DNA from 3 places in the Bacillus bruguierae genome. Region 3 is predicted to be linked to each of the others. Evidence: a T-box and tRNA genes for the amino acid it is inferred to sense, from the RefSeq annotation. Region 3 holds a T-box; the other regions hold tRNA genes.
The links. A T-box is a leader RNA that pairs with one kind of tRNA and senses whether it is charged. The one in region 3 lies ahead of thrS (threonine--tRNA ligase), so its partner is inferred to be a tRNA-Thr.

Region 1: it encodes a tRNA-Thr, which carries the amino acid that the T-box ahead of thrS (threonine--tRNA ligase) is inferred to sense. The anticodon was not compared.
Region 2: it encodes a tRNA-Thr, which carries the amino acid that the T-box ahead of thrS (threonine--tRNA ligase) is inferred to sense. The anticodon was not compared.

The regions. Positions count from the first base shown of each region.
Region 1 is NZ_JBAWSX010000027.1:131-3,378, reverse strand. Features, by position in the region: gene WAZ07_RS25045 (CBS domain-containing protein) at 150-569, opposite strand; tRNA gene WAZ07_RS25040 (tRNA-Glu) at 1,316-1,387, opposite strand; tRNA gene WAZ07_RS25035 (tRNA-Asn) at 1,389-1,463, opposite strand; tRNA gene WAZ07_RS25030 (tRNA-Ile) at 1,467-1,543, opposite strand; tRNA gene WAZ07_RS25025 (tRNA-Trp) at 1,554-1,624, opposite strand; tRNA gene WAZ07_RS25020 (tRNA-Thr) at 1,628-1,703, opposite strand; tRNA gene WAZ07_RS25015 (tRNA-Phe) at 1,725-1,800, opposite strand; tRNA gene WAZ07_RS25010 (tRNA-Asp) at 1,811-1,886, opposite strand; tRNA gene WAZ07_RS25005 (tRNA-Met) at 1,889-1,965, opposite strand; tRNA gene WAZ07_RS25000 (tRNA-Ser) at 1,994-2,086, opposite strand; tRNA gene WAZ07_RS24995 (tRNA-Ala) at 2,105-2,180, opposite strand; tRNA gene WAZ07_RS24990 (tRNA-Pro) at 2,195-2,268, opposite strand; tRNA gene WAZ07_RS24985 (tRNA-Arg) at 2,278-2,351, opposite strand; tRNA gene WAZ07_RS24980 (tRNA-Leu) at 2,355-2,443, opposite strand; tRNA gene WAZ07_RS24975 (tRNA-Gly) at 2,458-2,532, opposite strand; tRNA gene WAZ07_RS24970 (tRNA-Leu) at 2,569-2,649, opposite strand; tRNA gene WAZ07_RS24965 (tRNA-Lys) at 2,667-2,742, opposite strand; tRNA gene WAZ07_RS24960 (tRNA-Gln) at 2,748-2,822, opposite strand; tRNA gene WAZ07_RS24955 (tRNA-Tyr) at 2,829-2,912, opposite strand; tRNA gene WAZ07_RS24950 (tRNA-Val) at 2,929-3,004, opposite strand; rRNA gene rrf (5S ribosomal RNA) at 3,009-3,124, opposite strand; partial or broken rRNA gene WAZ07_RS24940 (23S ribosomal RNA) at 3,226-3,248, opposite strand, start outside.
Region 2 is NZ_JBAWSX010000012.1:293-3,540, reverse strand. Features, by position in the region: gene WAZ07_RS18155 (alpha/beta fold hydrolase) at 218-1,123, shown strand; tRNA gene WAZ07_RS18150 (tRNA-Glu) at 1,253-1,324, opposite strand; tRNA gene WAZ07_RS18145 (tRNA-Ser) at 1,331-1,421, opposite strand; tRNA gene WAZ07_RS18140 (tRNA-Asn) at 1,430-1,504, opposite strand; tRNA gene WAZ07_RS18135 (tRNA-Ile) at 1,508-1,584, opposite strand; tRNA gene WAZ07_RS18130 (tRNA-Gly) at 1,592-1,662, opposite strand; tRNA gene WAZ07_RS18125 (tRNA-Lys) at 1,670-1,745, opposite strand; tRNA gene WAZ07_RS18120 (tRNA-Thr) at 1,755-1,830, opposite strand; tRNA gene WAZ07_RS18115 (tRNA-Phe) at 1,846-1,921, opposite strand; tRNA gene WAZ07_RS18110 (tRNA-Asp) at 1,932-2,007, opposite strand; tRNA gene WAZ07_RS18105 (tRNA-Met) at 2,010-2,086, opposite strand; tRNA gene WAZ07_RS18100 (tRNA-Ser) at 2,113-2,205, opposite strand; tRNA gene WAZ07_RS18095 (tRNA-Ile) at 2,224-2,300, opposite strand; tRNA gene WAZ07_RS18090 (tRNA-Met) at 2,305-2,381, opposite strand; tRNA gene WAZ07_RS18085 (tRNA-Ala) at 2,398-2,470, opposite strand; tRNA gene WAZ07_RS18080 (tRNA-Pro) at 2,485-2,558, opposite strand; tRNA gene WAZ07_RS18075 (tRNA-Arg) at 2,568-2,641, opposite strand; tRNA gene WAZ07_RS18070 (tRNA-Leu) at 2,645-2,733, opposite strand; tRNA gene WAZ07_RS18065 (tRNA-Gly) at 2,748-2,822, opposite strand; tRNA gene WAZ07_RS18060 (tRNA-Leu) at 2,852-2,932, opposite strand; tRNA gene WAZ07_RS18055 (tRNA-His) at 2,949-3,024, opposite strand; tRNA gene WAZ07_RS18050 (tRNA-Thr) at 3,033-3,108, opposite strand; tRNA gene WAZ07_RS18045 (tRNA-Val) at 3,116-3,191, opposite strand; rRNA gene rrf (5S ribosomal RNA) at 3,196-3,248, opposite strand, start outside.
Region 3 is NZ_JBAWSX010000001.1:288,137-291,384, reverse strand. Features, by position in the region: gene thrS (threonine--tRNA ligase) at 1-1,800, opposite strand, end outside; T-box leader at 1,851-2,077, opposite strand; gene ytxC (putative sporulation protein YtxC) at 2,110-2,991, opposite strand; gene WAZ07_RS01415 (DUF4177 domain-containing protein) at 3,141-3,248, shown strand, end outside.

The DNA.
Region 1 (3,248 bases), on a different contig from region 3:
GCGGGGAAACCCCCACAGATTATGAATTAAACTAATTAGGCGCATATTAACATGCTTATCCTTCACTACATCATTGCTTTCAAATAAATTTTCAGATGAAGCATTCCTGCCCTCAAATAGCAAATTGCAAACAGAATAAAAGTATTTATTTAGTCTGTTTGCTCTGATATTTCACTTAAGGCAACGCCTGCTTGATCATCTGCATATTTAGTTGTTGCTAAATCACCAAGTGATAGCATCCCAACAAGTTGTCCATGTTCAACTACTGGCAATCTTCTTATTTGGTAACGTGCCATTAACTCTGTCGCTTTTTCAATAGCGTCATCAGGTGACACAGAAATAATTTGTGTTGTCATAACATTTGTAATTTGATTGGAACCTGGATGTTTTTCTGCAATTCCCCGCACAACCAAATCACGGTCTGTTACAAGTCCGATAACTTGATTATTCTCCACAACAGGAATCATTCCTATATCTTCTTCTTTCATTTTCACCGCTGCTTCATATACGTTATCTAGTGATGTACATTGTACAATATTCGTGCTCATCAATTCTCGAACAGTTGTCATAAATATATTACCCTCCTTTACACACTTTAGCATCTCCAACCCTCTTCATTTCAATTCGCAAGTTCCTTAAAAGATAAACGAGATACCATCTCTTATTAAAAACAGATGAAATTACACTTTATCAAATGTAGAAAACTATGTAATCATAAAACGCAAAATAAATTGGATATTCACAGTTACAATGACCAATTCTAAAAACTTTAGAATTGCGGAGAGTAAATATAGACTTTATCGTTCTTATTTGAGAAGGCAGCTTGTAAAGATACAGAGCAATAAGCAGGATGAGGTTAGTAAAAGAAATACTTTATACCGTAAAATATTCATGCAACATTCCGTTGTACAATCATCAAAATGAATTGATGTAGTTCAATTCTGAGTATAGCTAAAATAATCAATTGGTAAAAATATAATGTACTATATTCTTTCCTAATTACACAAAATCATACAAAATCCTTCATTATTTATAATAAAAAATAAAACATTTTATAATATGATAAAGATATACTTATTGTTATAATAGCTTGATACGGCCATCAGTAGATTTTCTTTATTCGACTACTTTTGGTTAGTTGAAGCATTCTCATTCTTACTGTCCAAAAGTAGCTCAATAAATATATGTATAAGGAGATCATTAATCAGAAGTAATTATAATTCGTTATAATAAATACGATATACAGAAAATATAATGTATAATATTATTTTTCTTCAAATAAAAAGAGTCAGCATAGTGCTGACTCTTTTTATAATGACCCGTACGGGATTCGAACCCGTGTTACCGCCGTGAAAGGGCGGTGTCTTAACCACTTGACCAACGGGCCATGGCTCCGCAGGTAGGACTCGAACCTACGACCGATCGGTTAACAGCCGATAGCTCTACCACTGAGCTACTGCGGAATATGGTGGGCCTAAATGGACTCGAACCATCGACCTCACGCTTATCAGGCGTGCGCTCTAACCAGCTGAGCTATAGGCCCATATTTCTTACAGGGGCAGTAGGAATCGAACCCACACCGGAGGTTTTGGAGACCTCTGTTCTACCTTTAAACTATGCCCCTAAGTGGTGCCGGCTAGAGGACTTGAACCCCCAACCTACTGATTACAAGTCAGTTGCTCTACCAATTGAGCTAAGCCGGCTAGTTTTTTTACAAAAAAAAATGGTGGCTCGGGACGGAATCGAACCGCCGACACGAGGATTTTCAGTCCTCTGCTCTACCGACTGAGCTACCGAGCCTTTATGTAAATGGCGGTCCCGACCGGGGTCGAACCGGCGATCTCCTGCGTGACAGGCAGGCATGTTAACCACTACACCACGGGACCATTGGTTGCGGGGACAGGATTTGAACCTGCGACCTTCGGGTTATGAGCCCGACGAGCTACCAGACTGCTCCACCCCGCGATGATATAATATTCTTTTAAATAAAAAATGGAGGAGGTAGAGGGATTCGAACCCCCGCGCGACTCTCGCCGCCTGTCGGTTTTCAAGACCGATCCCTTCAGCCGAACTTGGGTATACCTCCGTATATATGAAGCTTTAATGGTGGAGCCTAGCGGGATCGAACCGCTGACCTCCTGCGTGCAAGGCAGGCGCTCTCCCAGCTGAGCTAAGGCCCCATTTTAAAAAACTATCGGGAAGACAGGATTCGAACCTGCGACCCCCTGGTCCCAAACCAGGTGCTCTACCAAGCTGAGCCACTTCCCGTTAATAAAGCGCGCCCGAGAGGACTCGAACCCCTAACCTTTTGATCCGTAGTCAAACGCTCTATCCAATTGAGCTACGGGCGCATATGGTGCCGAGGGCGGGGGTCGAACCCGCACGGTGGTCACCCACCGCAGGATTTTAAGTCCTGTGCGTCTGCCTGTTCCGCCACCCCGGCGTCATATTGAAAATTGGAGCGGAAGACGGGATTCGAACCCGCGACCCCAACCTTGGCAAGGTTGTATTCTACCACTGAACTACTTCCGCAAAACATATATGACTTATTGCTTATTTAATTAAGAGTGCGGGTGAAGGGAGTCGAACCCCCACGCCAAAGGCGCCAGATCCTAAGTCTGGTGCGTCTGCCAATTCCGCCACACCCGCATATTACATTTTAAAAATGGTGAGCCATGAAGGACTCGAACCTTCGACCCTCTGATTAAAAGTCAGATGCTCTACCAACTGAGCTAATGGCTCTTAAATGGCTGGGCTAGCTGGATTCGAACCAGCGCATGACGGAGTCAAAGTCCGTTGCCTTACCGCTTGGCTATAGCCCATCGAAATGGTGGAGGGGGGCAGATTCGAACTGCCGAACCCGAAGGAGCGGATTTACAGTCCGCCGCGTTTAGCCACTTCGCTACCCCTCCGACATTTAAGATTATATGGTGGAGGATGACGGGATCGAACCGCCGACCCCCTGCTTGTAAGGCAGGTGCTCTCCCAGCTGAGCTAATCCTCCATTTGCCTGGCAACGTCCTACTCTCACAGGGACAAAGTCCCAACTACCATCGGCGCTAGAGAGCTTAACTTCCGTGTTCGGTATGGGAACGGGTGTGACCTCTCTGCCATCATTACCAGACTATATTCATTTGAGACAATCATTATTATACTTGATTCACCGAAAAAGTCAACAAGTTTTTTATATTCTCTCAAAACTAGATAACACTTGCTTCATATTATATGGTTAAGTCCTCGATCTATTA
Region 2 (3,248 bases), on a different contig from region 3:
TGAAATTTATCACATATAGGGGAAAGTTATAATATTAAGTATGGAATCGATTTTAATGGAAGCGTTCTCTTTAGATTGTGAACACAAATAATACAGTATTTCATTTTACCAATAGACTATATTATATAGTGAAAATCCCAGTATTTACAAATAAACTACTCTCATTATAAGATTAGACTGAACAGTCGGTTTATAATTTATTATGGGAGTGAATAATATGAAAGATCACATCATAACTTTACAAGACGGACGTAAGTTAGCCTATATTGAATATGGTAAAACAAATGGATTACCAGTCATGCTGTTTCATGGTACACCCGGTTCAAGAATTTGGGCATTAACAGATGATATGGTAGCGAAACAATTAGGCATACGACTTATTTCAATAGATAGACCTGGCTACGGGCTCTCTGATCCAAAACAGAATCGAACAGTTCTGAATTGGGCAGAAGATGTAAATGAAATAGCAGATCAACTAAAACTCCAAACTTTTTCTATTATAGGTGTCTCAGGCGGAGGCGCTTATGCAGCAGCCTGTGCTTACAAAATCCCTGAGCGCTTACAATCCGTACAAATGGTTTCTAGTGCAACTCCGTTTGAAAATGAAGAGCCGCCAGCCAGTATGTGCCGCGAAAATCGAATTGCCTTCTTTATCTCCAAACGCTTACCTTTGCTATTAAAATGGGCATATCGTGCTCAAAAAAAGCAAATGGAAAAGAACCCTGAAAAATATATGCAAGGGATGAAAAAAGGAAATAGACATTTATGCAAATGGGATCAACAATTTATTCAAACAGATGAAGATATTAAATTAACTATGATCCACATGAAAGAAGCGTTAAGAAATAGTGTAGATGAAGCAGTAGCAGAACACTGGGGATTTAATTTTCAAAACATTTCTATTCCTATCCATATTTGGCATGGTACAGCCGACACTTTATCTTCAATAGAAGAAATAAAAAAAGTAGCCTCAGCTACTCCTCATGTAACAACACATTATATAAAAGATGCAGGACATTTCTTACCTGATGATCCCCACATATGGGAATCTATTTTACAAACAATTATTCATGATGCAGATGAGACAAACAAATCCAGTATATCATTTCATACTTCTATTTGATCCATTATGAGGTGGGAGTATTACTGCCCACGAATAGCGGGATAAAAATCAAGGAAAACCAGCTAAAATAGAGAAGTAACTATTCATTATACACAAAAAGAGATAGCAAATTATGCTATCTCTTTAATATGACCCGTACGGGATTCGAACCCGTGTTACCGCCGTGAAAGGGCGGTGTCTTAACCACTTGACCAACGGGCCAATTTCTGGCAGAGAAGAAGGGATTCGAACCCTCGCACCGCGTAAGCGATCTACTCCCTTAGCAGGGGAGCCCCTTGAGCCACTTGGGTACTTCTCTATATTATATGGCTCCGCAGGTAGGACTCGAACCTACGACCGATCGGTTAACAGCCGATAGCTCTACCACTGAGCTACTGCGGAATATGGTGGGCCTAAATGGACTCGAACCATCGACCTCACGCTTATCAGGCGTGCGCTCTAACCAGCTGAGCTATAGGCCCTAGAAAAAGCGGGTGAAGAGAATCGAACTCTCGACCAGAGCTTGGAAGGCTCTTGTTTTACCACTAAACTACACCCGCATAAAAATGGTGAGCCATGAAGGACTCGAACCTTCGACCCTCTGATTAAAAGTCAGATGCTCTACCAACTGAGCTAATGGCTCATTTTGAAATGGTGCCGGCTAGAGGACTTGAACCCCCAACCTACTGATTACAAGTCAGTTGCTCTACCAATTGAGCTAAGCCGGCTTGCATATTTCAAAATGGTGGCTCGGGACGGAATCGAACCGCCGACACGAGGATTTTCAGTCCTCTGCTCTACCGACTGAGCTACCGAGCCTTAATATAAATGGCGGTCCCGACCGGGGTCGAACCGGCGATCTCCTGCGTGACAGGCAGGCATGTTAACCACTACACCACGGGACCATTGGTTGCGGGGACAGGATTTGAACCTGCGACCTTCGGGTTATGAGCCCGACGAGCTACCAGACTGCTCCACCCCGCGATGATATAATATTCTTTTTAAAAAAATGGAGGAGGTAGAGGGATTCGAACCCCCGCGCGACTCTCGCCGCCTGTCGGTTTTCAAGACCGATCCCTTCAGCCAGACTTGGGTATACCTCCATATATATAAAACTTGAGTGGTGGACCTTGTAGGACTCGAACCTACGACCGGACGGTTATGAGCCGTCTGCTCTAACCAGCTGAGCTAAAGGTCCTTTATGGTAGCGGCGGAGGGGATCGAACCCCCGACCTCACGGGTATGAACCGTACGCTCTAGCCAGCTGAGCTACACCGCCATAAACAAGTTATAAGTGGAGCCTAGCGGGATCGAACCGCTGACCTCCTGCGTGCAAGGCAGGCGCTCTCCCAGCTGAGCTAAGGCCCCATTTTAAAAAACTATCGGGAAGACAGGATTTGAACCTGCGACCCCCTGGTCCCAAACCAGGTGCTCTACCAAGCTGAGCCACTTCCCGTTAATAAAGCGCGCCCGAGAGGACTCGAACCCCTAACCTTTTGATCCGTAGTCAAACGCTCTATCCAATTGAGCTACGGGCGCATATGGTGCCGAGGGCGGGGGTCGAACCCGCACGGTGGTCACCCACCGCAGGATTTTAAGTCCTGTGCGTCTGCCTGTTCCGCCACCCCGGCGTCATATTGTAAATTGGAGCGGAAGACGGGATTCGAACCCGCGACCCCAACCTTGGCAAGGTTGTATTCTACCACTGAACTACTTCCGCAAAACATATATGACTTATTCAATTAAAAGTGCGGGTGAAGGGAGTCGAACCCCCACGCCAAAGGCGCCAGATCCTAAGTCTGGTGCGTCTGCCAATTCCGCCACACCCGCATATTATTTTTTAAAATGGGGCGACTGATGGGAATCGAACCCACGAGTGTCGGAGCCACAATCCGATGCGTTAACCACTTCGCCACAGCCGCCATGATACTGGTGCCGGCTAGAGGACTTGAACCCCCAACCTACTGATTACAAGTCAGTTGCTCTACCAATTGAGCTAAGCCGGCATTTATATGGTGGAGGATGACGGGATCGAACCGCCGACCCCCTGCTTGTAAGGCAGGTGCTCTCCCAGCTGAGCTAATCCTCCATTTGCCTGGCAACGTCCTACTCTCACAGGGACAAAGTCCCAACTACCCTCGGCGCT
Region 3 (3,248 bases):
CGGAATTTTTTGCATTTGTGCCTCACGGATTTTGTAACCAATTTTCTCGTCACGAGTATCCACTTCAACACGAATGCCAGCACGTTGTAATTCTTCTTGTACTTTCTTCGCATAGTCTAAATGTACTTGCGGAGAAACTGGAATTACTTGTACTTGAACCGGCGCTAACCAAGTTGGGAATGCACCTTTGTATTCTTCGATTAAGAAGGAAACAAAACGTTCCATAGTTGATACAACACCGCGGTGAATAACAACTGGACGATGCTGTTTACCGTCTTCACCGATGTAAGTTAATTCAAAGCGTTCTGGAAGTAAGAAGTCTAATTGTATAGTTGAAAGTGTTTCGTCTTTTCCAAGCGCAGTGCGAACTTGTACGTCAAGTTTCGGACCGTAGAATGCCGCTTCACCTTCTGCTTCATAGTACTCAAGACCCATTTCATCCATAGCTTCTTTTAACATTGATTGAGCTTTTTCCCACATTTCATCGTCATCAAAATACTTTTTAGTATCCGCTGGATCACGATAAGATAAACGGAATGAATAATCTTCTAAATCGAAGTCTTTGTATACTTCTAAAGTTAAGTTTACAACGCGTTTGAATTCTTCTTTAATTTGATCTGGACGAACGAAAATGTGCGCATCATTTAAAGTCATCCCGCGTACACGTTGTAATCCAGATAGCGCACCAGACATTTCATAACGATGCATTGTTCCAAGCTCCGCAATACGGATTGGTAATTCACGATAACTGTGGATATCGTTTTTGTACACCATCATATGGTGAGGACAGTTCATTGGACGAAGTACCAATTCCTCATTATCCATTTCCATCGATGGGAACATGCCATCTCGATAGTGATTCCAGTGACCAGAAGTCTCATAAAGCTCTCGGCTTCCTAGTACTGGAGTATATACGTGATCGTATCCTAAGCTTACTTCTTTATCAACAATGTAACGCTCGATAATACGGCGGACTGTTGCACCTTTTGGTAACCAAAGCGGTAAACCTTGTCCTACTTTTTGGCTATTTGTAAATAGTTTTAACTCTTTACCTAATTTACGATGATCACGCTCTTTCGCTTCTTCAAGCATACGTAAGTGCTCATCTAACTCTGCTTTTTTCACGAATGCAGTACCGTAAATACGTTGCAGCATTTTATTATTGCTATCGCCGCGCCAGTAAGCACCAGCAACGCTTAACAATTTAAATACTTTAATTTTCCCTGTAGATGGAAGGTGAACTCCGCGGCAAAGGTCGAAGAATTCGCCTTGTTCATAAATTGAAATAACCGCATCTTCCGGAAGATCGTTAATCAATTCTAATTTTAGCTCGTCGCCAATTTCTTCATAACGACGAAGCGCTTCAGCACGTGGTACTTCATGGCGAGCAATCTCAAGATTTTCATTTACGATTTTTTGCATTTCTTTTTCGATTTTCGAGAAATCTTCAACTGTGATTGCTTCTTCCATATCGATATCGTAATAGAAGCCATTTTCAATTACAGGCCCAATTCCAAGCTTCACATCTTTATATAAACGCTTTAATGCTTGCGCTAATAAGTGAGCTGTTGAGTGGCGTAAAATGTATAGCCCATCTTCAGAATCTAATGTCACGATAGAAATTGCACCATCTTGCTCAATCGGTGTACGTAAGTCTACCATTTCTTCATTTAATTTCCCTGCAATCGCTTTTTTCTTTAAGCCAGGGCTAATAGAAGCAGCAATGTCTTCAGTTGTTGTTCCTTTTGGAAACTCCTTCACAGCTCCGTCTGGAAATGTAATTTTTACTACATCTGCCATCTTTAGTCACTCCTTTTTCATAGTCAAAATAAAAAACACCCATCCCTATAAAAAGGGACGAGTGTTGAATTCGTGGTTCCACCCTTGTTCCAGCTAACACATTGTTAACTGCTCAAGTTCATGATAACGGCACTTGCCGTCAGCAATTACTAGACATTCGTTCACTGCTGAAGTTCAGAGGTGGTAAGTAATAATCTCGTATTAAGAAGCTCACAGCCTAAGGCTTCTCTCTCTGAGAATCGTGGATAACTACTCATGTCCTCATCGTAACATTTTAATGTATTTTCATGTATGTACGTAATTATATGCTCAAAAATTTAGAAAATCAAGGGCGTTCCCTTTATTTTTGAATTTTGTCACATTCTTTTCAAATTCATGAAGCGCATATAACTGCACTCTCTCCTGAAATACATTTTGAATCGTTACAATCATATTATGATCTTGTTCTTTCGCATACAGATGAATTCTTTTAGGCGCGATTGACAGAAGCGGTGCCATAATATTCGGATCAATGTATAGATCTTTTTGAGAGAGTAATTCTTCTTCTATATACTGAACAAGTTTTTCTTGTTTTAAACGTCTTCCCTTTTCATCATAAAAGACACAACTATCATTAAACACGAGATGCAAGCAAGATAAACGTGATTTTCGGCTGCTTACTTGTTGCCGTAATGTTTCTACGAACATTTGATACTCTTGTTCTAACTTATATTCATCTATCGCCATCTCCGCCGTTCGATACAAAAATTCATTGTACTTTCTCAAGCGAAAACGAATGTACGCTTCAAACGAAAACGACATTGTATCATGTATCCATCCTTGTAAAGAAGACAGTACCAATTCTGTCCCTCTTTCCTTCGAAGGTGCATCTACTAATCCTTTTCGTTTCCCTTTTAAAATAGAATGAGCCATATGTAAAATTTGATTTCGTTCTTCTCGCTCTTCATAATAAAATTTATCTTTTAAAATCGCACTTATCCATTCATCTTGTTTCGTATTGATAATATATTGCACAAATACAGGAATAACCACTTGATCAATGTAGCGTGACTCTTGTATTGGTATATGAACAATTACCATTTGTTCGTACAAGTAAATGCTTATTTCTTCATATATATGATCTGTCCTTTTTTTAAGCTCTTTATATACAACAATAGCATCATTTTTTTCTTCGAAGCAGATTTCAATCACTTTTGTCCCCCCTTTTATAATTCTTGCTATTTCCATATATATTAGGGAGATGTACAAAAAATGATACAAGCTAGCATGAATTTTTCATATTCATAAGCTATTTTTATTGTATAATTTAACTATAAAGATTTTAAAAGGAGCGATACACTATGTACGAATATAAATTTGTTAAAATAGAACTAAAATCTAGTCTAATGAAATCCCAGCCAAAAGAAGATTATCAAACGATCATTACAGAACATGCAAAAGAAGGGTGG